Celeribacter indicus: one gene and its partner. The protein of the gene in region 1 interacts with the protein of each later gene in a pairwise test. Links are inferred from orthologs where the notes say so. Each region holds a gene or a part of one and is shown on either strand. Other genes may lie near its edges. The genes, in order: hfq and rho.

Region 1 (16,688 bases):
GACCCGCAGACCGCCCGCGCGCGGGTCGGCACGCGCAGCGGCCATTACATGCCCGCCACGCTGGTCGAGAGCCAGTTCGCCGCCCTCGAACCGCCGGCAGCCGACGAGGCGGCGCTGGTGCTCGATGCCACTGCCTCGCGCGATGCGCTGGTCCAGGCGGCGCTGTCGCGGCTGGCGGCCGGGCGGCGCTAGGGCACGTACTCAATAAGTGTATTTCCGTTTGTAGCGTGTTATGATTCACTTCTGCCAAAAGCGGAGGGTTTCATGGCGCGGTACGATCTGAGCGACGAGGAGTGGCAACTGGTGGAGCCGCTCATTCCGAAGCCTGGCAAGGGCAAGCGTCGGGTTGATGACCGGCGGGTGGTGAACGGGATATTTTACGTGCTGCGGACTGGCGCACCTTGGCGCGATCTGCCGGAGCGATATGGCCCATACACGACCGTCTACAACCGGTTCAACCGCTGGGCCAAGCGCGGTATCTGGCTGAAAGTGTTCGAGGAACTGGCACAACGATCGCCGCAGTCGCTGCAGTTGATCGACAGTTCCATCGTCCGCGCCCATCAGCACGCCGCAGGTGGAAAAAAGGGGGCGAGGCTCACGCCATCGGCCGTTCTCGTGGCGGACTGAGCACCAAGATCCACGCCGTGGTCGATCAGGACGGCTTGCCGGTCCGGCTGCACATTACGGCCGGACAGGCCTCCGACAAGACGGTGGCTCCGTTGCTCTTGGACGACCTGCCCCCCGGCATCGTCGTCGCAGACCGAGGATACGACAGCCTGGCCTTGGTAAAGCGCGTGGCGGCGCGGGGTGGCGAAGCACATATCCCGACCCAGAGCCGCGTCCGCCTGCAACGCAGCGTCCCGCCCGATCTCTACCGCCGCCGCAATCTCGTTGAACGATACTTCTGCAAAATCAAACAGTTTCGCCGCATCGCCACACGCTTCGAAAAGCATGCGGTCAACTTCCTCGCAGCAGTCGCCCTCGCCTCAACAAGGATCTGGTTGCGATCAATTGAGTACGTGCTCTAGCCGGGAAAGATCCGCACGCATCCGCTCCGCAGCGACGCGCCCGCGGCACCCGGCAGGTGCAGCAGCGCCTCGAGCCCGTCGTTGTCCTCGATCAGATCCTGGAGGGTCATCCCGTCGAGCACGCCATAGAACGCGTCGAGCGCCGCCTGGAGCGCGCCGCGCAGGCGGCAGGCGACCTTGAGAGGGCAGGTATTGTCCACGCCCGAGAAACATTCCGCGAAGGGAACGCCCGCCTCGAACTGCCGGAACACCTCGCCGATGGAGATCTCGCCGGCCGGGCGCGCCAGCACGAGCCCCCCGGCCCGGCCGCGGGTCGTCTCGATATAGCCGCTGGTCGCAAGCAGGTGCACGACCTGCGCCAGATGGTTTTCCGATGCGTTCGCCGCCTGGGCGATTTCCGCGCGGCGCACCATGCGGCTATCGTTGACCGCACAGGCCATGAGCACCCGCATCGCCAGATTCGTTCGGATCGTCAGTCGCATGTCACCTTCGCCCTCCCGGCGCCCTCCCGGTCCTTTCCGGCCAGCCTACAGGTCGGCCCTGCCCGCCTGCGTTGATCTGGATCAGAAAAGAGACATCTCAGATGGCGAAAAACCCCGGTGCAAAGGCCGTGGCGGCGCTGCGCCCCGCCGCATCGGCGGCGACGAGCCGGCCGGAGGCGAGCACGACCTCCGTCACCGGGCCGAATCCTTCGGGCGGGTCGAGCACGGCGATCGCGTGGCGGATCCTGTGCTGCCGGCCCTCCGCCAGCACGAGGCCCGTCGCCACGCCCTCGCGGGCGACGGCGGAGCCTCCTTCGGCGGCGGCGCGGTGGCCTTGCGCCCCGGCCGTCACGCCGTCCTCGACCGCGAGCACGCCGGCATGCCGCCCGTCCCAGGGCGCGTGATCCCGGCCGCCGTCGGAGATCCAGAGCATCGTGACCGGCAGGATCCGCGCCTCCTTGAGGATCACGAGGAGATCGCCGGCCTGCCGCCGCAGCAGCGCGGTCCAGCCGAGCCGCGCGCCTTCCGCCTCGACCAGGGTCACGAAATCCTCCTCCCGGCCCGCGTCGGGATAGCGCGTGAGATCCCGCGTCCCGCCGGCGGCCGCGGGAAAGACACGCGGATCCGCGGTCCGCGCCGGATAGGCGAGGCCATGGCGCGCGGCGAGCGGCGGGCCGGCGGTCAGCGCGGCACGCTTCGGGGAAAAGGTGATCGCGTCGCCGGGCGCGAGGCGGAACATCGGATGATGGGCGACGGGAAGCACGCCCGCCCCGTCCGCGATCCCGTGGCACTGGTAGAGCACGCTCTCGCCGCTGCGCAGCCGCACTTCCTTCGTCACCCGCGCGCCCATCACCCGCGCGCCGAGCGTGAGGCAGAGCACGGCAGACCCCGCGTCCTGCGCCCGCGAGGTGACATGCCAGGGGGAATTCGCGCTCCAGCCGTGCGGCGGATCGTCCAGAAGATCGGAACTGCCGAAGGGCGCGGCGAGGAAATCGCCGGCGAGCCCGGCATCGACGGCGCTGTCCGCCTGCTCCGCGGCGGGCGTGCCGACCCAATGGGCGGTATGGAAGATCTCGCGCCCACGGACACGGAACCTGCGGATATTGCCGATCGCCGGATCGAGCGCCACCTCCGAGGCGCCCGCGGCGATCCTCAGCCAGCCCTCCTGCCCGGCGCCGCCCATGGCTCAGCCCCGAAATCCGGTCGCCACGACGAATTTCTCCGAACTGTCGGCGCGCGAGGCGGGCGGTTTCACATTCACGACCTTCTCGAATTTCTGCTTCAGGAGCTTCTGCAACTCTCCCTCCGCCCCGCCCGCGAGCACTTTCGCCACGAAGGTTCCGCCGGGGGTGAGCACGTCGAAGGCGAGATGCGCCGCCGCCTCGCACAGCGCGATGATGCGCAGGTGGTCGGTCTGCTTATGGCCGGAGGAGGCCGCGGCCATGTCCGACATCACCACATCCGCCTCGCCGCCGAGCCAGCCCTTCACCTTCTCGTCCGCGCCGTCCTCCATGAAATCGAGCTGGTGGGTTTCCGCCCCCGCGATCGGCTCGACCTCCTGGAGATCGACGCCGAGGACCGTGCCGATCTGCTTGCCGGATTTCTCGCCAAGGGCGTTCACCCGCTTCACCGCGACCTGGCACCAGCCGCCGGGCGCACAGCCGAGATCGACCACCCGCGCGCCGGGCACGAGAAAGCGGAACCTGTCGTCGAGCTCGAGGATCTTGAAGGCCGCGCGGCCGCGATAGCCCTCGAGTTTCGCGCGCTTCACATAGGGATCGTTCAACTGACGCTCGAGCCAGCGCGTCGAGCTGAGCTTGCGCCCGCGGGCGGATTTCACCTTCACCCGCAGATCGCGCTGGCCGCGTCCGGAGGTCTTCTTCGTGCTCATGTCGCGCATCCCCTTGATCGGGAGCCTTATAGCAGCGCGCGCGGGGAAGGGTAAAGCGGGCAAGGCACCCCGTGGGGAGACGGGAGGCCCTGCCCGGCCCGGCACGGTCAGTGCGCGAGCATCTCCGCGACGACCTCCTCGCCCGACAGCGACGCCGGATAGTAGGTCGGCCAGTTGCTCAGCTCCTCGAGCAGCGCCGCGCGGTCGTCGCCCCAGTAGAGGTGATAGTGATCCGCCTTCTGCGGCGCGATGATATGGTCGCTGAACTGGATGAACTCCGGTGCCTCCGCATCGCCCCCGGCCTTCTCGAAGACGAAGCGCACGCCGCGATTGCCTGCCTCGTAGGTCAGAACCTCGTAGCCGTCGCTCTCGTAGCGCCCACCATAGGAGGTGTCGCCCTCGTGGAAGGTCACCCTGTCGCCGGCGATCTCGATCCGGTCCACCCCGGTCGCATAGCCGGTTTCGTAATAGGCGCGATACTCCGCGGCACTCTTCTCGCCGCTTTCGGCCTTGTGCGCCATCACCGGGTCGAGCGTGCCGTCGGTGAGATAGGGATAGACCGACTGCCACTCGCCCTCCCAGTCGGAGAGCGGGCGCGGTGCGATCCAATCGTCTTCGAAATGGCCGCTGTAGATCTGTTCGGCGCGCGGATCGTCTCCATGGCTGTGGCTGTGGGTGTGGGTGTGGTCATGGCCGTGATCATGGTCGTGGTCGTTCGCGACCGCGCCGGTCGCGGCCAGCAGGGCGGCGCCGAAAATCGCGCCGATCGGTCCGGGTGTCGTCAACCTCATGTGTTTCTCCTGTTCCTGTCCTGCGGCGTCGCGCGCCGCTGATTCCGTAATGTTATATCATAACACATCCCTCCTAGAGAAAAGCGCCGGGCGGTGCAACCCCGCCCGGCCGGGGTCAGCCGAGCGCCTTCAGCCGTGCCAGAAGGCTCGAGGTGTCCCAGCGCCCGCCGCCCATGGCCTGCACATCCTTGTAGAACTGGTCGACCAGCGCCGTGACCGGCAGGGCGGCGCCGACCTCGTCCCCCGCCTCGAGACAGATCTTCAGATCCTTGCGCATCCAGTCGACGGCAAAGCCGTGCTCGTAGTCGCCCGCGAGCATCGTCCGGTGGCGGTTCACCATCTGCCAGCTTCCCGCCGCCCCGCCGGAGATCACCTCGACGAGCGCCTCTCCGTCGAGCCCGGATCTCTCCGCAAGGTTCAGCGCCTCCGACAGCCCCTGCACGAGCCCCGCGATGCAGATCTGGTTGCACATCTTCGCGGTCTGCCCCGCGCCGACCTCGCCCAGGCGCTTCACGATCCTGCCATAGGCGGCCATCACCGGCTCGGCCTGGGCGAAATCCCGCCCGGAGCCACCGCACATCACCGACAGCACGCCGTTTTCCGCGCCCGCCTGCCCGCCCGACACGGGCGCGTCGACATAGCCGATCCCCGCCTCCGCCGCGACGGCGGCAAGCTCCCGCGTCACCTTCGCCGAAACCGTCGTGTGGTCGACGAAGACCGCGCCGTCGCCCATCCCGGCAAAAGCCCCCTCCGGCCCGAGGCAGACCGCGCGCAAATCTTCGTCATTGCCCACGCAGGCCATCACGAAATCGCATCCGTCCGCCGCGGCGCGCGGCGTCGGCGCATCCTTGCCGCCATGCGCGCGCACCCAGTCGCCGGCCTTTGCCGCGGTGCGGTTGTAGACCGTCACATCGTGACCCCGTGACGCCAGATGACCGGCCATCGGATATCCCATCACCCCGAGCCCCAGAAACGCGACTTTTGCCATGGCTTTTCCCTTTCCCTGCAATGTGCTTTAAGGCGAGGCCAGACGGTAAGGCCTTGTTCTGCGCCGTCAACGGATAACTCCGCATAGCTGACTTCACGGGGACAGGCCCTTTCATGGCGCGTATCTTCTCGATCCTTCTGAAACTCGTCTCCGGCCTCGTGCTGCTCGGCGTGCTCGGCATCTGGCTGACCTACTGGCTCGCGGCGCGCTCCCTGCCCGATTACAACGCCGATCACGACGTGGCCGGCATCGGCGCGGAGGTGGAGATCGCGCGCGACAATGCCAATGTGCCGCATATCTTCGGCAGCAGCGACGAGGACGTCTATTTCGGCCTGGGCTTCACCCACGCGCAGGACCGGCTGTTCCAGATGATGCTGCTGCGCCGCACCGCGCAGGGGCGGCTGTCGGAGGTCTACGGCCAGCGCACCTTCGCGACCGACACGCTGATGCGGCGGCTCGGCCTCTATCAGGCCGCCCAGGCTTCCGTGGAGGCACAGTCGGAGGAGACGCGCGCCGCCCTCGAGGCCTATGCGCGCGGCGTCAATGCCTGGATCGCGGAGGTGAACGAGGACGCGCTGGGGCGCGGGGCGCCGGAATTCTTCCTCTTTCCGACCGAGATCGCCTATTGGCAGCCCGCCGATTCCCTCGCCATCCTGAAACTCACCGCCGTCTCCCTGTCCGAACAGATCCCCGACGAGGTGCTCCGCGCGCGCGCCTCGCTGCTGCTCTCGCCCGAACGACTCGCCGACCTCATGCCCGATGCGCCGGGACGGGGCACCGCGCTTCTGGACGATTATGCCGCGCTCTTTCCCGATGTCCCGCCCGGCGCGCCCGGCACGCAGACCGACTACGCCATGGCGCCCTTCCCCGAACGCGGCCTCGCGGGGGCCTCGAACGTCTGGGCGGCCGCTCCCGGCCGCTCGACGAGTTCCGCCACGCTGCTGGCCAACGACCCGCACCTCGGGTTCACCGCGCCGGGGGCCTGGTATCTCGCGCGGCTCGAGCTCGAGAACGGCGGCGTGATCGGCGCCTCCATTCCCGGCGTTCCGGGCATCGTCTCCGGCCGGCGGGAGGATTTCGGCTGGGGCATCACCGCCTCCTATCTCGACGATGCGGATCTCTATGTCGAACGGCTCAATCCCGACAATCCGCAGGAGGTGCTGACGCCCGACGGGTTCAGCGCGATGCGCAGCCGCCCCTCGATCGTCCAGATCAAGAACGCGAAACCCGTCACGCTCACCCTGCAATGGACGGACAACGGACCCGTCCTGCCGAAGGAAGCCTTCGACGTCGGGACGATCACCCCGCCGGGGCATGTGATGTCGGTCGCCTGGACCGCCCTCCTGCCCGACGACCGCTCGATGAGCGCGCTCGTGGCGCTGAACCATGCCCATACGATCGAGGCGGCGATGACGGCGGCAGAGGAGTTCGCCGCCCCCTCCCTCAACCTCGCGCTCGCCGATCCCTCCCGCGTCGCGATGAAGGTCATCGGCCGCGCGCCCGCCCGCGACCCCGCCCACCAGTCCCGCGGCCGCATCCCCTCGCCCGGCTGGATCGCCACGAACCGCTGGCAGGGCTGGCGCCCCTTCGCCGACCTGCCGCTGTTCGAGGCCGGCCGCGACGGCATCATCGGCAACACGAACAACAAGACGGTGGAGGCACCCTTTCCCGATCACCTGTCCTACAACTGGGGCGACACGCAGCGCATCCAGCGCTGGCGACGGCTGATGCAGGCGCGCGAGGTCCATACGCGCGAAAGTTTCATCGAGGTCCAGAACGACGTCGTCTCCCCCTCCGCGCGCACCCTCCTCCCGCTCGTCGGCGCCGACCTCTGGTTCACCGGCGAGGCCGCCCCCGAGGGCACGCCGGAGCGGCTGCGCCAGCGCGCCCTCACCCTGCTCGCGGAATGGAACGGGGAGATGAGTGAACACCTGCCCGAGCCGCTGATCTACTACGCCTGGATGCACGCCCTCCAGGACCGGCTGATCCGCGACGACCTCGGCCCGCTCGCCCATGAGTTCACCCATGTCGACCCGATCTTCATCGAACGCGTCTTCCGCGACATCGACGGCGCCTCCGCCTGGTGCGACGTGATCCAGTCCGCCGCCGTGGAGAGCTGTACCGACGTGGCGCGGATGGCGCTCGACGATGCGCTCGTGTGGATCGGGGAGCAGTATTCCACCGATCTCGAATCCCTGCGCTGGGGCGACGCCCATGTCGCCACCCATACCCATCCCGTGCTCGGCAACACGCCGTTTCTCAAATGGGTGGTGAACATCCGCCAGTCGACATCGGGCGGCGACAACACGCTGATGCGCGGCGTCACCTCCGGCGAGGGCCCCAATCCCTTCGCCAATGTCCATGGCGCGGCCTATCGCGGGGTCTATGATTTCGCCGATCCCGACAGTTCCGTCTTCATCATCGCGACCGGACAGTCCGGCCATCCGCTCTCCCGCCATTACGACGACCTGGGCGGCTTGTGGCGGCGCGGGGAATATGTGCCGATGAGCCTCGACCCGGAACTCGCCCGCGCGGCAGGCGTCGGGGTCACGCATCTGCGGCCCCGCTGAGGCGCCCCGGCCTTCGCCCGGAAAACAGGCGCTCTCCGATCCCGCGCCTTTCCTGGTGAGAATATTTATTTCATGCCTCTTGCGCCCGGTCCCGCGGCGCAGCATCCTGAGGCAAAGGTACCGGACAGGGGTACCGGACAAACCCACGGGGAGACGGCACATGGCATGGATCTATCTCACGGTCGCGGGGCTGCTCGAGGTCGTCTGGGCCTATTCCATGAAACAGTCCGACGGGTTCTCCCGCCTCGGCCCCTCCGTCTTCACGATCCTGACCATGCTCGCCTCCTTCGGCCTTCTCGGCCTCGCCATGCGCCACCTGCCGCTCGGCACCGCCTATATGGTCTGGACCGGCATCGGCGCGGTCGGCGCCTTCGTCGTCGGGGTGATCGTGCTGGGCGAAACCGTCAACCCGATGCGCCTCGCGGCGGCCGGGCTGATCGTCGCGGGCATCGCGGTGATGAAGGCGGCGGGATGACCCGTTCCGGCACGGACGTCCGCGGCCAGGTCCCGCTCAGGCCTGGCGCGTGATCTCGTTGCGGTAGACGAGGAAGCCCGCGCCCTTCGCGAGGGCGGTGCGGGCGGTCCGGTCGAGATCGGCATCCTTAAGCCGTTTCCGGCCGGTGATGTCCATCTGGTGCTTCAGCTCCGGATCCTCCCAGCCGGTCATCCCGAGGCCCTTGAGCGCATTGGCGATGGCGATCTCCCTGCCGGGCGCCACCATGAAGACGGCGATGGCATGCAAGGCCCCCGGACGCAGGCGGGTCTTCGCCCCGGCCCTCGCCTCGAACAGCATCATGAACAGCCGCATCCCGTCCTTCGGCATCGCCTGTGCAGGCGCGCGGGCGGCGGCGGGTTTCCCCGGCTTCGGATCGCTCATGTCATCTCCCGGAACTGCTTTTCCTGACGCGGGGTCCAGAGGACCTTCAGGTCATACCCGTCCTGCGTCATCTCCTCGTTCAGCACAACCCCTTCCTCGAACAGCCAGGCGCGTTTCCGGCCCTCGGCATAGGGAAGCACGAGGTCGCGCTCGATCTTGTCCTCCTCGAACCACGCGGAGACGGCGGCGAGCAGCGCGTCGATCCCCTCGCCCGTGACCGCGGAGATCGCAAAGACATTCGGCTCCCGCCCCGCGCGTTCGAGCCGCGCGGCACGCGCCTCCTCCGGCAGCAGGTCGATCTTGTTCCAGACCTCGAACATCGGCGTGTCCTCCCGGATCCCGAGATCATGGAGGATCTTCAGCACGTCTTCCTTCTGCTCCTCCGTCTCCTCGGCGGCGATGTCGCGCACATGCAGGATCAGATCGGCGTCGAGCACCTCCTCGAGCGTGGCGCGGAAGGCGGCGACCAGTTGCGTCGGCAGTTTCGAGATGAAGCCCACCGTGTCCGACAGGATGATCTCCCGGTCGCCGCCATGGGCGTTCGGGATCGACAACTGCCGCATCGTCGGGTCGAGCGTGGCGAAGAGCATGTCCTTGGCGAACACGTCCGCACCCGTCACCTTGTTGAAGAACGTGGATTTCCCGGCGTTCGTGTAGCCCACGAGCGCGACGATCGGAAACGGCACCTTGGCGCGCGAGGCGCGGTGCAGCTCGCGGGTCTTCACCACCTTGTCGAGCTGCCGGCGCAGGCGCACGAGCTGCTCGTCGATGGCGCGGCGGTCCGCCTCGATCTGCGTCTCGCCCGGACCGCCGACGAAGCCGAGCCCGCCCCGCTGGCGCTCGAGGTGGGTCCAGGCCCGCACGAGCCGGGTGCGCTGGTAGCTCAGCGCCGCCATCTCCACCTGCAACACGCCCTCGCGGGTGCGCGCGCGGTCGGAGAAGATCTCGAGGATGAGGCCGGTGCGATCGAGGATCTTCACCTTCCACTCCTTCTCGAGATTGCGCTGCTGAACCGGGCTCACCGGCCCGTCGATCAGCACGAGTTCGACCTCCGCGGCCTTCATCCGCTGGTTCAGCTCCTCGATCTTGCCCGTTCCGAACAGGTGGCCGGGCTGGATCTTCGGCAGGCGCACGATCTCCGAGCCGACCACCTCGAGGTTGGGCAGCGCCTCGGCGAGCGCCACGGCCTCCTCCAGCCCCGCGACCGGATCGCGCCGGTCCCGGTCGGAGGTGATGTCCGGGTGGAGAACCCAGGCGCGCGTCGGCAGGATCTCGTGTTCGTGCAATTCGGCCAAATGCCGCTCCTTCAACAGACGTGGGCACCCGCCGCGGGATGCGGGGGGTGCGCGTCACGTAATCGGTGCAGGACGGAATGCAAGGGGCGCGGCCCCCTCACTCCTCGCTGTCGTAGAGGTTGATCGGCTGGGCCGGCATGATGGTGGAGATCGCATGCTTGTAGACAAGCTGGCTCTGACCGTCCCGGCGCAGCAGGACGCAGAAATTGTCGAACCATGTGATCACGCCCTGAAGCTTCACCCCGTTGATCAGGAAGATCGTGACGGGAACCTTGGTCTTGCGGACGTGATTGAGGAAGGCATCCTGGAGATTCTGTTTATCGGCGGCCATGAGAAAATTGCCTTTTTCTTGCGCTTTATGATGCGAACTGTCCCTCGGGCGACAGCACTTGCGCTCACGTTCGCAGGAGTTCTTGAGGAATGTCAAGATTGTGCATGGAAAATCGCGACGCGATGCCGCGGCGCGGCGCAAAATTACGTCATTTGTAGCGCTAACGCCTGTCGGCCCCGTCAGCGGCGCCAGAATTCGGGGTTGAGCAGCGCGATGATCGCCAGCATCTCGAGCCGTCCGAGCACCATCGTGCCGGCGAGGACGAGCTTCATCGGATCGGTCAGCGCGGCATAGCTCATCGGGTCGGTTCCCGCGACCCTCACCAGCGGCCCCGTCGTCGTCAGCGCGGAAATGGTGAAGATCGCCGCCCGCTCGAAATCGAGCCCGAGCAGCGCGAGCAGCATCATCACCCCCGCGATGGTGAAGGCGAAGACCATGAAGTAAACCCAGGCCACATAGGCGCCTTCGCGCCTTATCCGCCGCGCGTTGGCCCCGGCCCCGCCGACCGAATGGGGCGAGACCAGCTTCTCGATCTCCCGCTCGCCGTGCCGCACGAGGGCATAAAGGCGCAGGAGCTTCACGCCCCCCGCCGTGGTCGCCACCCCGCCGCCGAAGATCGCAAGCCCCATCAGCAGCACGCCCGGCGCCTGGAGCCCGGACCAGAGCCGCGCCTCCTCCCAGCCCATGCTCTCGAAGCCCGCGGTGCTGAGGAAGGAGAGCACCATGAACATCGACCCCCAGAGCGAGGACAGCGCGCGGCCGAAGGTCCAGTCGCCCGAGACCTCGAGCACCGCGACCCAATGTCGCAGGAACAGCAGCAGCGGCACCGCCACCATGAGCGCGAGCCCGATCTTCATCTCCGGGTCGCGCCAGAGCGGCGGTGCGTCGGGGCGCGGGTTGTCGGCGGTGAAGGTCTTGCGCGACAGGGCCAGAAAGAGGAAGGCGAAGATCAGCAGCTCCCCGACGAAGCCGGTGCGCGTGTTGGTGAGCCCGCCCACCGGCGAGATGCCGGAGGTGGACATGACCGACATCGCGTGGATCAGCGCGACGAAGGCGGGAGAGCCGACCATGGCGAGCGCGAACCACAACGCGAGCGTGAGGCCGATGTAGATCGGAAAGAGCTTCGTCGTGAACCGCGCCATCCGCTCCGGCGCGGCGGCGATGCGGGTGATCTGCGAGGCGCGCGCATCGCTCTGGCCGGGCTGGCGCGAGGAGATCACCTCAAAGCCGCCGAGGTTCAGCGGCGCGAGCACCGCGACCGCCGTCACCCAGGCGAAGAGCCCGCCGAGCCAGGCGACGAGCGCGGTCCAGAGATGCTCCGGGCGGCTCAGACGCGCCGGATCGTCGAACAGCGTCGCGCCGGTGGTGGTGAGCGCCGAGACCATCTCGAAATAACCGTTGAGAAAGGTCGTGTCCTGCGTCGCCTCGACGAAGGGCACGGCAAGCACGAGCGGCAGCGCCGTATAGGTGCCGAGCAGCGTCAGGAGCTGGTTGCGCCCCTCCCGGTCGCGGTCGCGCCGGCCGTCGCGGGCCTCCGTCGCCTCAGGCCGGAACAGCGCGATGGCGATGAAGCCCGCGAGGGAGCAGACCAGCACCGAGGGATAGAGAAAGGCCCGCGCGTCGTCCCATTCGCGCAGGATGAGCGCATAGAAGGCCGGGACCAGCATCGCGCCCCCCGAGACCAGCATCAGCTGGACAAAGAACGGCATGCGCGAAAAGCGGTTCATCAGAAGAAGTCGATCGAGACTTGCAACAGCCGCTCGACCTCCGGCACGTCGGCGGTGAGCGAGAAGATGGAAATCACGTCGCCCTCGTCGATCCGCGTCTCCCCGGTCGGCTTCACATAGACGTCGCCCTTGGCGATCGCGCCGACCAGCACGCCCTCGGGAAAGTCGATGTCGCGGATGCGCTTGCCGGAGATCGGCGAGGTCGAGAGCACCTGCGCCTCGATCACCTCCGCCTCGCCGTCGCCCACCGAATAGACGTTGCGCACCCGCCCGTGGCGGATATGGCGCAGGATCGAGGAGACGGTGGTCGCGCGCGGGTTGATATAGGCGTCGATGTCGAGCGCGGAGAGGATCGGCACGAGCGAGGGATCGTTCACGAGACAGATCGCCATCGCCGCCCCCGCCTGTTTCGCACGCACGGCGGCGAGCATGTTCACCTTGTCGTCGTCGGTGACGCAGAGCACGGCATCCGCCCGGCTCACCCCTGCCTCGGACAAGAGCTCGGGATCGAGCGCGTCGCCGTTCAGCACGATGGTGCGCTCGAGACTGTCGGCGGCCCGCTCCGCGATCCTGCGGTCCTTCTCGATGATCTTCGCGCGCACCCGCTCGGTGCGCGTCTCCAGCGCCCGCGCGACGCCGAGCCCGACATTGCCGCCGCCGAGGATCACGACGCGCTCCTGCTTGGAGTGGGGCTTGCCGAAGATCTCGAGCGTGCGGGCGATGTCGTCGGAATTGACGAAGACATAGACCGCATCGCCTGCAAAGAGCTGGTCCCCCGGCTCGGGGGCAAAGAGCTTGCCGTCGCGGCGCACGCCGACGACGGTGGCGCGCAGGGTGGAGAAGAGTTCCGTCAGCTCACGCAGCGAGGCGTTGAGCACCGGGCAATCCGCCTCGAGCGCGATGCCCAGCAGATGCGCGCGCCCCGCGAGGAAGACCTGCGTGTCGAAGGCCGCAGGCGCGGCGAGCCGCCGGAGCGCCGCCTCCGCGACCTCCTTCTCGGGCGAGATCACCACGTCGATCGGCATGTGGTCGCGCCGGTAGAGGTCGGAATAGATCGCGGTGAGATAGCTCTGCGCCCGCAGCCGCGCGATCTTGCGCGGCACGGCAAAGACCGAATGCGCCACCTGGCAGGTGACCATGTTCACCTCGTCGGAATAGGTGGCGGCGATGATCATGTCGGCATCCCGCGCGCCCGCCTTTTCAAGGATGTCGGGATAGGAGGCATGGCCCTCGATCCCCTGCACGTCGAGCGTGTCCGTCGCACGCCGCACCAGCGCGGGATTGTTGTCGACGACGGTCACGTCGTTCCTCTCGCCCGAAAGCTGCCTGGCGATCTGCCATCCGACCTGCCCGGCGCCGCAAATGATGACTTTCATTGCATCATCCCCTTTCGCTTCGGCTCAGCCTTCGCACTTAACGCGGGCACGGTCAATGCGCCTGCCGTGGGGACGGGCGGTCTTCGCGGCGCTATTGCGCCGCGTCTTCGGAGACATAGGCCACGCGCCCGCCCTGTTTCGTGCCGGTGACGACGCCCAGCGACTTGAGCTTGCGGTGCAGCGCCGAGCGTTCCATCCCGACGAAGGTGGCGGTGCGCGAGATGTTCCCGCCGAACCGGTTGATCTGGGTCAGCAGGTATTCGCGCTCGAACATCTCCCGCGCCTCGCGCAGCGGCAGGGTCGCGATGGCCGGCGACAGCATCGCGCCGCCCTCGTCCACCCCGCCCTCCTGCGCGGGCAGTTCGGCGGCGTCGATCTCCCCCGTGCTGTCGCCGAGGATCAGCACCCGCTCGATCACGTTCTTGAGCTGCCGCACGTTGCCCGGCCAGCTCATCGTCTGGAGCATCGCCGCCGCATCCTCCGACAGCTCCCGCAGCGGCAGGCCCTGCACGCGGTTAAGCTGCGCGATGAAATGGCGCGCGAGTTCGGGAATGTCCTCGCGCCGCTTCTCGAGCGCGGGCACCTCGATCGGCACGACGTTCAGCCGGTGATAGAGCTCCTCGCGGAAGGTCCCGGCGAGGATCTCTCCCTGGAGGTCGCGCGAGGTGGAGGAGATCACGCGCAGGTCGACGGAGACCTTGCCCGCCCCGCCGACGCGGGTGAATTTCTGCTCGACCAGGACGCGCAGGATCTTCGACTGGGTGCCGAGCGGCATGTCCGCCACCTCGTCGAAATAGATCACGCCGCCGCTGGCCTCCTCGAGAAGCCCCTTCTCGACCCCCCGCTCCGGGCTTTCGCGGCCGAACAGCACCTCCTCCATCCGCTCCGGCGCGATCGTGGCGGAGGAGACGGTCACGAAGGGCGCCTCGCGGCGGTCGGAATTGAGGTGGATGTAGCGCGCCGCAACCTCCTTGCCGACGCCCGCAGGCCCAGTGAGCATCACCCGCCCGTTCGAGCGCGTGACCTTCTCGAGATTGGACTTGAGCTGCTTGAACGCGGTGGAGATGCCGATCATCTCCACCTCCGCGCCGCCCGACCGCTTCAGCGTGGCATTCTCGCGCCTGAGCCGCGAGGTCTCCATCGCGCGGCCGATCACCACCATGAGCTGGTCGATGTTGAAGGGCTTCTCGATGAAGTCATAGGCGCCCTGCTTGATCGCCGCCACCGCGATCTCGATATTGCCGTGGCCGGAGATGATGATGATCGGCACCTCGGGGTGCTCGCGCTTGACATGCTTGAGGATGTCGATCCCGTCCATGTCGCTGTCCTTGAGCCAGATGTCGAGGATCATGAGCGAGGGCACACCCGCGCCGATCTCGCGCAGACATTCGTCCGAGTTCGAGGCCAGCCGGGTCTCGTATCCCTCGTCCCGGAGAATATCCCCGATCAACTCACGGATGTCGCGCTCGTCATCGACGATCAGAATGTCCGGCATGGCTCTGTCCCCACTTCAATACTACACTGCAAGTTTCTGTTCTTGTTGAACTTCACGTTCCTTCAAAAGCGCAAGGCGAATGGTCGCCCGCGCCCCGATCCGGCCCGAGGGATCGAGCGGCACGCCATCCGACAGCGTCAGCGTACCGCCATGCTCCTCGATGATCTTCTTGACGATCGGCAGGCCCAGCCCGGTGCCTTTCTCGCGCGTCGTGACATAGGGCTCGAACAGCCGCGACCGGTCCTCCGGCAGGCCGATGCCATTGTCCGCGATCTCGATCACCGCCTCCTGTCCTTCGCAGGCGAGCGTCACGCGCACGGTCGGCACATGGCCTTCCGGAACGCCGGTTTCGTAAAGCGTGTCAATGGCTTCCCCGGCATTCTTTATAAGATTGGTGAGCGCCTGACCGATCATCGTCGCATCGACCTCCGCCCAGGCCGTCGCCGGCGCGATCTCCGAGACGATGGTCACGTCGGGCTGGGCATTCTGCTGCAACAGCACCGCGCCGCGCACCAGCGCGACGAGATCCTGCTCCCGCCGCTCGGGCGAGGGCATCCGCGCGAATTTGGAAAACTCGTCGACGATCCGCCGCAGGTCGCCGGTCTGGCGCACGATGACGGAGGTATATTGCTCGAGATCCGCCCGCGTCTCCTCGTCGAGGCCCCGGCCGAACTTCCTCAGGATCCGCTCCGCCGAAAGCTGGATCGGCGTGAGCGGGTTCTTGATCTCATGCGCGATCCGCCGGGCGACATCGCCCCAGGCGGCGAGCCGCTGCGCGCTCACGAGGTCGGTGACGTCGTCGAAGACCACCACATAGCCTTCGAGCAGCCCCTCGACATCCCGCCGGGTGGCGATCCGCACGAGCAGGCTTTCCTGCGCGCCGGAGCGGATCAGCCGGATCTCCTCCTGGACCACCTCCCGCCCCTGCCCGCGCAGGGTGTCGAAGAGCGGGCCGAATTCCGGCACCAGCAGGCCCAGGTTCTCGCCGGTCACGTCGCGCGTTCCGAGCGACAGAAGCGTCTGCGCCGAACGGTTGGACAGCGTCACGCGCCCCGAGGCGTCGAGCCCGATCACCCCCGCCGTCACCGAGGAGAGCACGCTGTCGAACAGCCGGCGCCGCTGGTCGATCTGCTCGTTGCGCTCCAGAAGCTCGTTGCGCTGCACCTTGAGCTGGCGGGTCATCTGGTTGAAGACCCGCCCCAGCGTCGCGATCTCGTCCTGGCCCTCCGCCTCGGCGACGCGAACCGACAGGTCCCCCTCCCCGACCCGCTGCGCCGCGCCCGCCAGCCGCCCGATCGGACGGGCGAGCCGTTCCGCGAACCACAGGCCGATCCAGGTCGCCACGAGGATGAGGACGATGGCAAAGCCGATGTAGAGCAGGCCGAACTCGAACAGCAGCCGCCCGCGGTCGCTTTCGAGCTGGTTGTAAAGCGCGATGCTGTCCTGCGTCTCGTCGAGCAGGCTGAGGATCTTTCCGTCCACGTCGCGCGTGACATAGAGATAGCGGTCGGCAAACCCCGCAAGCCGTTGCAGGGCGCGGCTTTCGTTATGGTCCCAGTCGTCGATCAGCACGAGCTCGCCCGTCTCCGCGCGGGCGCGCTGCGCCTCGGTGGGACGTTCGTAGTTGAACAGGTAGGAGCGTTCTCCCCGCGCCCGGATCTCTCCCGCGCGGTCGATCACATAGGCTTCGCGCAGGCCGCGCTGGATCAGCCCCTGCCCCTGGTTGAGCACCTGGCGCAGCGCGCCGTCGGGCAGGATCGTGACCTGCCGGCGCCGCTCGATCAGGAAGCCGGCGAGCGCCCGCGTGTCCTCCGCCAGACCGTCGCGATGCTCCGTC
Region 2 (11,552 bases), 2.0 Mb from region 1 along the record:
AGAGCGCTCCCACGGAAATCACCTGCCCTTTGTCCTCCGGGGAAAAGAAACCCGGACTGTGACGGGAAAGTACGCTTCTCCCGCGACACAGGGCGTCCGTCAACAGGTTCACCGGCGAGATGAAGATAATAAATTCATGTTTTTAAAGGGGAAAAATATATCATCCCCAAATGTGGACGAGATTCTTTCCAACTATCCACGCGGGAAAAGATCGTGGATAAGGCATTAATCCCCAGTTTCCACAGTCCCTACAAATACATCATCTTTTCTTTTCTTTTTTATCTTTTATGAAGGGGTCCAGTAACGACGAGGGCTCCGATGGGCAATTTCCTGGCCGACGCATATCTTTGGACGAAATCTTTCCATGTGATCTCGATCGTCGCCTGGATGGCCGGGATCTTCTACCTCCCCCGCCTCTTCGTCCGGCACACGGAAAGCGTCGAAAAAGGCAGCGAAACCGACCTCCTGTTTCAGGACATGGAAAGGAAGCTGCTGAAACTCATCATGAATCCGGCGCTGATCTCCACCTGGATCTTCGGCCTCTGCCTTGTCTTCACGCCTGGCGTGGTCGACTGGAGCGCCGGCTGGAGCTGGATCAAGGCCGCTTCCGTGATCGCGATGACCTGGTTTCACATGTGGCTCGCCCTGCGCCGCAAGGATTTCGTGGAAGGGAAAAACACCCGCACCGGCCGCCAATATCGCATGATGAACGAATTTCCGACGCTTCTCCTGATCGTCATCGTGATCATGATTATCGCTAAACCTTTCTGAGAAAGATTGACTCCGGGAGCTACCGCTCCTATCTAGGCGCAAATCCCCGCCGTCCGGCCAGAGGGATTCTCCAGCGACATTTCACAGCCCGACCGCCTATCTCGCCGGTCACCACGGATTTTCCATGACAGATGCCCTGAACCTTGCCGACCTGAAAGCCCAAAGCCCCAAGGCACTTCTCGCCATGGCCGAGGATCTCGAAATCGAAAACGCCTCGACCATGCGCAAGGGCGAGATGATGTTCCAGATCCTCCGCGAACGCGCGGATGAAGGCTGGGAGATCTCTGGCGACGGGGTGCTCGAGGTCCTCCAGGACGGGTTCGGCTTCCTGCGCTCTCCCGAGGCGAACTATCTTCCCGGTCCCGACGACATCTATGTCTCGCCCGATGTGATCCGCCAGTACGGGCTGCGCACCGGAGATACCGTCGAGGGCGTGATGCACGCGCCGGGCGACAACGAGCGTTATTTCGCGATCACCAAGGTGACGCAGATCAACTTCGAGGAACCGGAGAAGGCGCGTCACAAGATCGCCTTCGACAACCTGACGCCGCTCTACCCGAACGAGCGCCTGAAAATGGAGATCGAGGACCCGACGATCAAGGACCGCTCGGCCCGGATCATCGACCTCGTCGCGCCGATCGGGAAGGGTCAGAGGTCGCTCATCGTCGCACCGCCGCGCACCGGCAAAACGGTTCTGCTCCAGAATATCGCGCATTCGATCGAGAAAAATCATCCCGAGTGCTATCTCATCGTCCTGTTGATCGACGAACGACCCGAAGAGGTGACCGACATGCAGCGTTCGGTGAAGGGGGAGGTTGTCTCCTCCACCTTCGATGAGCCGGCGCAGCGTCACGTTGCCGTGTCCGAAATGGTGATCGAAAAGGCGAAGCGCCTGGTCGAGCACAAGCGCGACGTCGTCATCCTGCTCGACTCTATCACGCGCCTCGGGCGCGCCTTCAACACGGTCGTGCCTTCTTCCGGGAAGGTCCTGACCGGCGGCGTCGATGCCAACGCGCTCCAGCGTCCGAAGCGATTCTTCGGTGCGGCCAGGAACGTCGAGGAAGGCGGCTCGCTCACCATCATCGCGACCGCGCTGATCGACACCGGCTCCCGGATGGACGAGGTGATCTTCGAAGAATTCAAGGGCACGGGCAACTCCGAGATCGTGCTCGATCGCAAGGTCGCGGACAAACGTGTCTTCCCGGCGATGGACATTCTTAAGTCCGGGACGCGGAAGGAGGATCTCCTTGTCGATCCGAAGGACCTCCAGAAAACCTATGTCCTGCGCCGCATCCTCAACCCGATGGGCACGACGGATGCGATCGAGTTCTTGATCTCCAAGCTGAAACAGACGAAAACGAACGCCGAGTTCTTCGACTCGATGAACGCCTGATTTTCACATTATCAATAGGTTAAACCTGTGGATACGATCTACGCCCTGGCGTCCGCCCGCGGCAAGGCGGGTGTTGCAGTGGTCCGGATTTCCGGGCCGCTTGCGTTTTGGGCTGTTGAAATCCTGGCAGGCGACGTCCCCCCGGCGCGACGGGCCGCGCTTCGGCTCCTGAAGGATCGCGAGGGTGGTGTTCTTGACGAGGCGCTGGTGATCTGCTTCGAAAAAGGGGCGTCTTTCACGGGAGAAGAAAGCGCGGAGCTTCAACTCCATGGCTCCGTCGCCATCGTCAACGCGGTCCTGCGCACCCTGGCGAAGATTGATGGGCTTCGCATGGCCGATCCGGGAGAGTTCACCCGCCGCGCGCTTGAGAACGACCGTCTCGATCTTGCTCAGGTGGAGGGGCTTGCCGACCTCATCGAGGCGGAGACGGAAGCGCAAAGGCGCCAGGCGCTGAGGGTGTTTTCCGGTGCCCTCGGTGAGAAGGTGGAGCGGTGGCGGCACGCGCTCGTTCGCTCTGCGGCCTTGCTCGAAGCCACGATAGATTTCGCGGATGAAGAGGTGCCGAGTGACGTCTCGCCAGAGGTGCTGGTACTGATCGCGGAAGTGATGATCGAATTGGAAACCGAACTCGCGGGTGCGGCGATGTCCGAACGGATCCGCGATGGCTTCGAGGTCGCGATCGTTGGACCGCCAAACGCAGGAAAGTCTACGCTTTTGAATGCCTTGGCGGGGCGTGAAGCGGCAATCACCTCGGAAGTTGCGGGAACAACGCGCGACGTCATAGAGGTGCGGATGGAACTTGGTGGATTGCCGGTGACACTGCTTGACACCGCCGGCCTGCGGGAGACCGAGGATGCGGTGGAGGCCATCGGCATCGAACGCGCCCGCAGTCGTGCGCAGCAGGCCGACCTCCGGGTCATCCTCCTGCCTCATGCCGGCGCTGTGCCGGAGATGCGGCCGGAACCTGACGACCTGGTTCTCGTCGGGAAGGATGACACCGGTCAGGATGATCTGTCGGTTTCCGGAAAAACGGGGCAGGGGATCGACCGGATGGTGAGTCATATCTCCGGGATTTTATCGTCGCGCGCCCTGTCCGCCTCGTCGGCCATCCGCGACCGCCACAAGATCGCGATGAAGGAGGCAATGGCCTCTTTGGAATCGGCGCGAAATGAGGTATTGATCGGCGCGGACAGGACTGAGATCGCAGCGGAAGAGTTGCGAAAGGTGGTCCACAGCCTCAATTGCCTTGTTGGCCGGATAGATGTGGAAACGGTTCTGGGGGAAATCTTCTCCAGTTTCTGTATCGGAAAATGAATGGGAACGCCGGGAGTGTTTCACGTGAAACATAGCGATTTCGATGTTGTCGTCGTGGGCGGTGGCCATGCCGGGTCCGACGCCGCGGCGGCGGCGGCGCGGGCGGGCGCCCGTACCGCCCTTGTTACGCTGCGCCGGGACGGGATCGGCGTCATGTCCTGCAATCCGGCGATCGGCGGGCTGGGCAAGGGCCATCTCGTGCGCGAGATCGACGCGCTCGACGGCGTCATGGGGCGGATTGCCGACAAGGCCGGGATCCAGTTCCGTCTGCTGAACCGTCGGAAGGGTCCGGCCGTTCAGGGGCCACGGGCGCAGGCCGATCGCAAAATCTATCGCCGCGAGATGCTTTCGGAACTGGAAAGCACGCCAAATCTGCAAATCTTGGAGGCCGAGGTTTCGGACCTTCTCCTCGAGGGGGACGCGGTGGCCGGGGTCGTGCTCGCAGATGGTGCAGAGATTCGTGCGGTATCCGTCGTACTCACGACCGGAACTTTTCTGAACGGGTTGATCCATATTGGCGACGTGTCGCGTCCGGGTGGGCGTATGGGGGACAGGCCTTCGCTCGCGCTCGCTGAACGTCTCTACGGCTTCGGGCTTCCCATGGGACGGTTGAAGACCGGTACACCACCGCGCCTCAACGGAAAAACGATCAACTGGAGCATCCTGGAAAGGCAGCCCGGAGACGATGTGCCGGTCATGTTCTCCTTCCTGAACCGACGGCCGTCGGCGCCGCAGGTCGCCTGCGGTATCACTCATACCAATGAACAGACGCATGAGATCATCCGGAAGAACCTTGATCGGTCTGCGATGTATGGCGGACATATCGCCGGCGTCGGTCCGCGCTATTGCCCCTCGATCGAGGATAAGGTGGTGCGGTTTTCCGATAAGCCGTCGCACCAGATTTTCCTGGAGCCGGAAGGGATCGACGACGATACCGTCTATCCCAACGGCATTTCGACCTCGCTTCCCTTGGATGTGCAGGAGGCTTATGTCCGGTCGATTCGCGGCCTGGAGGCGGTGGAAATCCTTCAGCCGGGCTATGCCATCGAATATGACTACGTTGATCCGCGCGCCTTGCGAACGACGCTCGAACTCAAGGATGTGCCGGGACTCTTCCTCGCGGGGCAGATCAACGGGACGACAGGATATGAGGAAGCCGCGGCGCAGGGACTGGTGGCGGGTGCGAATGCGGCGCACAAGGCATTGAGCCGCGAGCAGGCGGTGTTCCGCCGCTCGGACAGCTATATCGGCGTGATGATCGACGATCTGGTGACGCGTGGCGTGACTGAGCCTTACCGCATGTTCACCTCCCGCGCCGAATTTCGCCTGTCGCTTCGGGCCGACAACGCGGACCAAAGGTTGACTCCGTTGGGACTTGATCTCGGCCTCGTGACGGAAGGACGTCGCGTCGCGTTCGAGGAGAAGATGACGGCGCTCGAAAGGGCGCGGTCGTTGCTGGAGGCGAGGACCTACACTCCGCGGGAGCTGGCGGGAGCTGGAATTGCGGTGAGCGATGACGGCTCACGGCGCACGCTCTACACGGTGTTGTCCTTCCCGGACAGCTCTTTCGATCAGCTCCTCGCGTTGGATCCCGGACTGGGGGATCTTCCCGACGAGGTCCGGGATCAACTGGCGAAAGATGCGCTTTATGCCAATTATATCGCCCGGCAGAAACGCGATGTCGAGGCAATGAAGCGGGATGAACAGCAGGCAATCCCTGTTGATTTCGATTACGCCGCGCTCGTCGGGCTCTCGAATGAACTGCGGATGAAGCTCGAAAAGACCCGGCCGCAGACGATTGCGCAGGCGGGGCGCGTGGAGGGCATGACCCCCGCGGCTGCGACCTTGATCCTTGCGCGGGTCAGGCAGGCGAAAAAGGCGAAGGCCTCCTGATGATGCGCCCGCAGATTGCCGGCATGGATGTTTCACGTGAAACGTTGGAGCAGCTGGAGCAATACCACCGCTTGTTGCGAAAATGGACGCCAGCGATAAATCTCGTGGCGAAATCCACGATGGAGGACGTATGGGACCGTCATTTCGTCGATTCTGCTCAGGTTTTCGGACTTGTGCCACGACACGAGGCGCTCTGGGTAGACTTGGGGAGCGGAGGCGGATTTCCCGGTCTTGTCTGCGCCGTTCTGGCCAGAGAACTTTCACCGGAGACGCGTTTCGTTCTCGTCGAATCGGATATGAGGAAGGCGACGTTTCTTCGCACCGTCGCCCGTGAATTGGCACTCGAAGCAGAGGTGATCTGCGATCGGGTGGAAAAAGTGCCGCCGCTTGGGGCGGAAATCCTGTCCGCCCGCGCCCTAGCGCCGCTGCCGAAACTTCTGGACTATGCCGCGCGTCATCTTGGGCCAGCGGGTATTGCGGTCTTTCTCAAAGGGGAAAGTTTCCGGGAGGAGATCTGCAAGGCGCAGGACGACTGGCGCTTCGCATATGAGGAAATCCGCAGCCAGACAGATGAGGCCGCCATGATTCTGCGCATTGGAGATATCGAACGTGTCTGACCCCACCCGTCCGCCGAGTCCGAAAATCATTGCCGTCGCGAACCAGAAGGGCGGGGTGGGAAAGACCACGACCGCGATCAACCTTGCCGCCGCCTTGGTGGAAATCGGGGCACGCGTGCTCGTGGTGGATCTCGATCCACAGGGCAATGCGTCGACCGGCCTCGGGATCGACACCGAACATCGCGGCTACACGACCTACGATCTCCTTCTCGGGGATGTGGATCTTCACGAGGTGATCCAGACCACGGATATCGAAGGGCTCTGGATCTCTCCCGCAACGATAGATCTGAGTTCGGCCGACCTGGAAATGGTGTCGAACGAAAAGCGCAGTTTCCTGCTCAGCGATGCGTTGCGCCAGCCGGCGATTGACGACTATCGCCTTGATTTCATCCTGATAGATTGCCCACCGTCGCTCAGCCTTCTTACCGTGAACGCCATGGTGGCGGCCGATTCCGTGCTGGTGCCGCTGCAAAGCGAGTTCTTCGCGCTCGAAGGCCTGTCGCAGCTCATGTTGACGGTCCGCGAGGTCCGGCAGAGTGCCAATCCAAAGCTCCGTATCGAAGGTGTGGTGTTGACGATGTATGATCAACGCAACAACCTCTCCCGGCAGGTCGAACTCGACGCGCGGGAGAATCTCGGGGATCTTGTGTTCGAGACGGTGATTCCCCGGAATGTGCGGGTAAGCGAGGCGCCGTCCTTTGCTCTGCCGGTGCTCCAATACGATCCGGTGTCGAAAGGCAGTATCGCGTATCGCACGCTGGCGAAGGAAGTCGCCGCCAAGAAAGGACTCTGAACGATGGCCATGCCGAGCAAACCGAAAAGCCGAGGGTTGGGGCGGGGACTGTCCGCCTTGATGGCGGATGTGACGCAGGAAAACGCGGCGGCCGAGGAGGCGGGAACGCCCCGTCGCCCGGACATGATGGTTCCGATCGAAAAGATCATCCCAAACCCAGATCAGCCTCGGCGCAGTTTCGATCCATCGGGACTTCAGGAACTTTCGGATTCGATCCGGGAAAAAGGCGTGATTCAGCCGCTGATCGTGCGGGAAAGCCCGCGAGAGGCGGGAATCTATGAGATTGTCGCCGGCGAACGTCGCTGGCGGGCGTCGCAGATGGCGCGGCTGCATGAGCTTCCGGTGCTCGTGCGGGCCTATAGCGACACGGAAGTGCTTGAGGTTGCGATCATCGAGAACATCCAGCGTTCTGATCTGAACGCCATTGAGGAGGCTGCGGGCTACAAGCAGTTGATGGAAAGGTTCGGCCACACACAAGAGAAGCTCTCCGAAGCGCTCGGCAAGAGCCGAAGCCACATCGCCAACCTGATGCGGCTTCTTCAACTTCCGGAAGATGTCCAGGATTTCGTGGTGAATGGAGATCTGTCCGCCGGTCACGCGCGTGCCTTGGTGACGGCCGACAATCCCTCCGACCTGGCGCGGCAGATCATTCGTGGCAATCTCTCCGTCCGGGAAACCGAAAAGCTTGTAAGGGGCGAACGGGCTCCGACACAACGCAAATCCGCGTCTTCCGGCACGTCCCAGGCGAAAGACGCTGACACCCGCGCATTGGAGGGCGATCTCTCCGCCACTCTGGGCATGAAGGTCGAAATCGACCACCGGGACGGTGCGGAAAACGGTCGGATCAGCATTTCCTACGGCACGCTGGACGAACTCGATTCGCTTTGCCAGCTCCTGTCGCGGGGTGTCTAGGCGTCGGGGATCAGGGCACGGATGATTGCATTGAGAAGCGGACGGCCTTTCTCGGTGACGAGGAGCCGTCCGTTTTCCGTCTCCAAGAATCCGCCCTCAAACAAGTTGTTGTTTTCAAACGGAAATTCTTTACCATACAGAGTGTTGAGCCGATCGAGCGCCACTCCCTCCCGGATGCGCAGACCCATCATGAGATATTCGATGGCCTGATCCCGGCCCGGCAGCGCGTCGCGCGACTGTTCCCCATGACCGAGCGCAGAGACGCGGTCGAGCCAAAGGGCAGGGGAGAGCGGCGTGTCGATGGCGTATTTCTCGCCCCCGAGGGTGAGCCGACCGTGCGCGCCGGGGCCGATGCCGGCATAATCGCCATATCGCCAGTAAATCAGATTGTGACGGCTTTCCGCGCCGGGCCGCGCGTGATTGGAAATCTCGTAAGCGGGCATGCCGGCGGCCGCGCATTCTTCCTGCGTGACGAAATACATGTCGGCGGCGGCATCATCCGTCGGCAGATCCTTCAGCATCCCGCGGTCGTACCGGTCGCCAAAGGCGGTTCCGGCCTCGATCGTCAGCTGATAGAGGGAGAGGTGGTCGAGCGCCATGGACAGCGCCTCGCGCAGTTCCGCGCGCCAGGCGGAGACGCTTTGACCCTGCCGCGCGTAGATCAGATCGAAACTGACCCGATCAAAGGTGTTTCGGGCGATCTCGAATGCCGCGCGTGCCTCGGCGACGGTATGAAGGCGACCGAGCCTCCGCAGATCGTCGTCCCGCAGAGACTGGATTCCCATGGAAATGCGATTGACGCCGGCCTCGCGATAGCCCTTGAACCGACCCGCTTCCACCGAGGTCGGGTTCGCTTCGAGCGTGATCTCGGCATCGTTGGACATCGGCCAAGAGGCTCTGATCCGGCTCAAAAGGCTTTCCACGAGGTCCGGATCCATCATCGAGGGCGTTCCGCCGCCGAAGAATACGGTATTGAGGACGCGGCCGGATGTTTCCCGTGAAACGCGCTCGATCTCCGAAAGATAGGCCCGCTCCCATGCCGTCTGGTCGATGTTCGCCGCGACATGGGAATTGAAGTCGCAATAGGGGCACTTTGCCTGACAGAACGGCCAGTGGATATAAAGCCCGAACCCGCCGTTCCGCCAGTCTTCCATCATCGGTCCCTGTATGCGGTGACTTCGATTTCGATCTTCATCTCCGGTTTGATGAGCGCCGCGACCACCATCGTCGCGGCAGGCCGGATGTCGGCCAGATATTCGCCGAGCGCCGGCACCACCTCGTCCACCAATGCCGTATCCGTGATGGTGTACTGGACGCGCACCGCGTCGGAGAGGGAGAAACCCGTTCCTTCGAGGACGCCGGAAATGGTCTTGAACGCATTGCGTGCCTGATCGGCGATGCTTTCCGGCATGGTCATGGTGGCATAGTCGTAGCCGGTCGTGCCGGATACGAAACACCAGTCGCCCTGCACGACGGCACGGGAATAGCCCATGACCTTTTCGAAGTCGGAGCCGGAGGAGATCAGTTTGCGTTCACTCATTTCGAGAGATCCTTGAAAGGTCCGCGGACCAGTTGACGAAACGCGTCGGCACGGTGGCTCATCGCCTGTTTGCGTGCCTGATCCATTTCCCCGAAGGTCTCTGTCTCGCCCTCGGGAAGGAAGATCGGATCGAATCCAAAGCCGTTCTCGCCCCGCGGCGGCCAGACGAGCCGTCCCTCGACCGTGCCGTCGAAGATTTCGTCATGCCCGTCGGGCCAGGCAAGGCAGAGCGTGCAGCAGAAGCGCGCGGTGCGCGGTTCCGGCGCGGATTTTTCCTCGAGAAGATCCCAGACCTTCTTCATCGCCATGGGAAAATCGCGGCCCGCGGGCGTCTCCGCCCAATCCGCCGTATACACGCCGGGCGCGCCGTCGAGCGCGTCCACCATGATGCCGCTGTCGTCGGAGAGCGCGGGAAGGCCGCTCGCCCTTGCGGCGAAATGGGCCTTGATCCGGGCGTTTCCGGCGAATGTGTCCTCGGTTTCCTCAGGTTCTTCGAAACCGAGATCGCCCGCCGAGACCACTTCGATCCCGTAGGGTGCGAGAAGCTCCGCGATCTCGCTCAGCTTTCCCTTGTTGTGGGAGGCGAGGACGAGGCGATCTCCGTCAAAGCTCCGCATCAGATCACCGCCGCGTTCTGTGCGGCGACGAGTTCCGCGACGCCCTTTTCCGCGAGGTCGAGCAGCGCGTTCATCTGGTCGCGCGAATAGGTGGCGCCCTCCGCGCTCATCTGCGTCTCGATCAGCCGCCCGTTCGCAAGCATGATGAAATTGCCGTCGACGCCCGCCTCGCTGTCCTCCGGATAGTCGAGATCCAGAACGGGCTGGCCCGCGTAGATCCCGCAGGACACCGCAGCGACATTGGACAGAAGCGGATCGGACACGATATCGCCCGCCTTCAGGAGCTTGTTCACCGCGAGCCGCAGCGCGACCCAGCCGCCGGTGATCGACGCACAACGGGTGCCGCCGTCCGCCTGGATCACGTCGCAATCCACCGTGATCTGCCGTTCGCCCAGGGCGACCCGGTCCACGCCCGCGCGCAGCGCCCGGCCGATCAGCCGCTGGATCTCCACCGTGCGGCCGCCCTGCTTGCCCTGCGTCGCCTCGCGCCGCATCCGCGACGTGGTCGACCGCGGCAGCATTCCGTATTCCGCCGTGACCCAGCCCTGGCCGGAATTGCGCATGAAGGGCGGAACGCGTTCCTCGATGGTCGCGGTGCACAGGACATGGGTGTCACCGCAACGGATGAGACAGGAGCCCTCGGCATGTTTCGTGACGCCCGTTTCGATTGAAATCGGCCGCATCTCGTCTAAATTTCTACCCGAGGGTCGCATCGTCTGTCCTTCCGTTTCCGTTGCCGCACACATAGCCAACGGCGCGCGAAAGACGCAAGCCCGATTGACCCGCGGAAGAGTTGTCATTTAAGTGAACCGGAGCCCCCACGTCCTGCCAGAATGACCGAACGCGCAAATCTCATCTCCGAAATGAACGACCGCTCGCGCGAAGTGTTTCGCCGCGTCGTCGAAGGCTATCTGGAGACCGGCGACCCGGTCGGCTCGCGGACCCTGACGCGCACGATGAGCGAGAAGGTCTCCGCCGCGACGATCCGCAACGTGATGCAGGATCTCGAATATCTCGGCCTGCTCGACAGCCCCCATGTCTCAGCGGGACGGATGCCGACCCAGCTCGGCTTGCGGATGTTCGTCGACGGGCTTCTCGAGATCGGCCAGGTGACCGAGGACGATCGCGAAAAGATCGAAGCTACGGTGAGCAGCGGCAATCGCGGTGATGTCGGCTCTGTGCTCGACCGGATCGGCTCGGCGCTGTCCGGGCTGACGCATGGCGCAAGCCTCGTCCTTGCGCCGAAGCACGAAGCCCCGATCAAGCATATCGAATTCGTGAGCCTTGCACCCGATCGCGCGCTGGTGGTGCTGGTCTTCGCCGATGGCCATGTCGAGAACCGCGTCTTCACCCCGCCCATCGGCCAGACGCCGTCCTCGCTGCGGGAGGCTGCGAATTTCCTCAACGCGCTTGCGGAGGGGCGCACGCTTGCAGAACTGCGCCATGTCGTCGAGCGGGAGATCGACGCGCGGCGCCAGGAGCTCGACAGCCTCGCCGCGGAGATGGTGGAAAGCGGCTTCGCCCATTGGGAGGGCGAGGGGACGAGCTACGAACGCCTCATCGTGCGCGGGCGTGCGAATCTGCTCGAATCCAGCCCCGAGGCGGAGGAGCTTCAGCGCATCCGTGAACTGTTCGACGATCTTGAAAAGAAGCGCGATATCGCGGATTTTCTCGAGGGCGCCGAAGAGGGCGAAGGTGTGCG

The links.
Region 2: the proteins of hfq (region 1) and rho interact in binary tests that used the Escherichia coli proteins (3 or more experiments, as listed by UniProt). The link is inferred for Celeribacter indicus from one-to-one orthologs.

What each region holds. Positions count from the first base shown.
Region 1 is NZ_CP004393.1:2,254,022-2,270,709, reverse strand. Bases 8,637-11,383 are described here. They hold hfq (RNA chaperone Hfq), read right to left. Parts: upstream 10,254-11,383; coding sequence 10,020-10,253; downstream 8,637-10,019. Other genes in these bases: P73_RS11345 (TrkH family potassium uptake protein), read right to left, coding at 10,433-11,383; hflX (GTPase HflX), read right to left, coding at 8,637-9,922. In the rest of the region: P73_RS11410 (gluconokinase), read left to right, coding at 1-192; P73_RS11395 (RrF2 family transcriptional regulator), read right to left, coding at 1,025-1,510; P73_RS11390 (hypothetical protein), read right to left, coding at 1,608-2,693; P73_RS11385 (RlmE family RNA methyltransferase), read right to left, coding at 2,697-3,401; P73_RS11380 (ZinT family metal-binding protein), read right to left, coding at 3,509-4,192; P73_RS11375 (NAD(P)-dependent oxidoreductase), read right to left, coding at 4,308-5,180; P73_RS11370 (penicillin acylase family protein), read left to right, coding at 5,294-7,750; P73_RS11365 (DMT family transporter), read left to right, coding at 7,911-8,225; P73_RS11360 (hypothetical protein), read right to left, coding at 8,262-8,627; more of hflX, read right to left, coding at 8,624-8,636; more of P73_RS11345, read right to left, coding at 11,384-11,980; Trk system potassium transporter TrkA, read right to left, coding at 11,980-13,356; nitrogen assimilation response regulator NtrX, read right to left, coding at 13,448-14,851; P73_RS11330 (sensor histidine kinase NtrY-like), read right to left, coding at 14,873-16,688. UniProt on the Escherichia coli protein: RNA chaperone that binds small regulatory RNA (sRNAs) and mRNAs to facilitate mRNA translational regulation in response to envelope stress, environmental stress and changes in metabolite concentrations.
Region 2 is NZ_CP004393.1:209,711-221,262, forward strand. The notes cover bases 218-3,029. They hold rho (transcription termination factor Rho), read left to right. Parts: upstream 218-895; coding sequence 896-2,164; downstream 2,165-3,029. Other genes in these bases: hemJ (protoporphyrinogen oxidase HemJ), read left to right, coding at 319-771; mnmE (tRNA uridine-5-carboxymethylaminomethyl(34) synthesis GTPase MnmE), read left to right, coding at 2,192-3,029. Outside these bases: more of mnmE, read left to right, coding at 3,030-3,478; tRNA uridine-5-carboxymethylaminomethyl(34) synthesis enzyme MnmG, read left to right, coding at 3,503-5,371; 16S rRNA (guanine(527)-N(7))-methyltransferase RsmG, read left to right, coding at 5,371-5,988; P73_RS01080 (ParA family protein), read left to right, coding at 5,981-6,781; P73_RS01085 (ParB/RepB/Spo0J family partition protein), read left to right, coding at 6,791-7,693; radical SAM family heme chaperone HemW, read right to left, coding at 7,690-8,847; P73_RS01095 (RidA family protein), read right to left, coding at 8,847-9,233; rdgB (RdgB/HAM1 family non-canonical purine NTP pyrophosphatase), read right to left, coding at 9,230-9,850; rph (ribonuclease PH), read right to left, coding at 9,850-10,563; heat-inducible transcriptional repressor HrcA, read left to right, coding at 10,684-11,552. UniProt on the Escherichia coli protein: Facilitates transcription termination by a mechanism that involves Rho binding to the nascent RNA, activation of Rho's RNA-dependent ATPase activity, and release of the mRNA from the DNA template.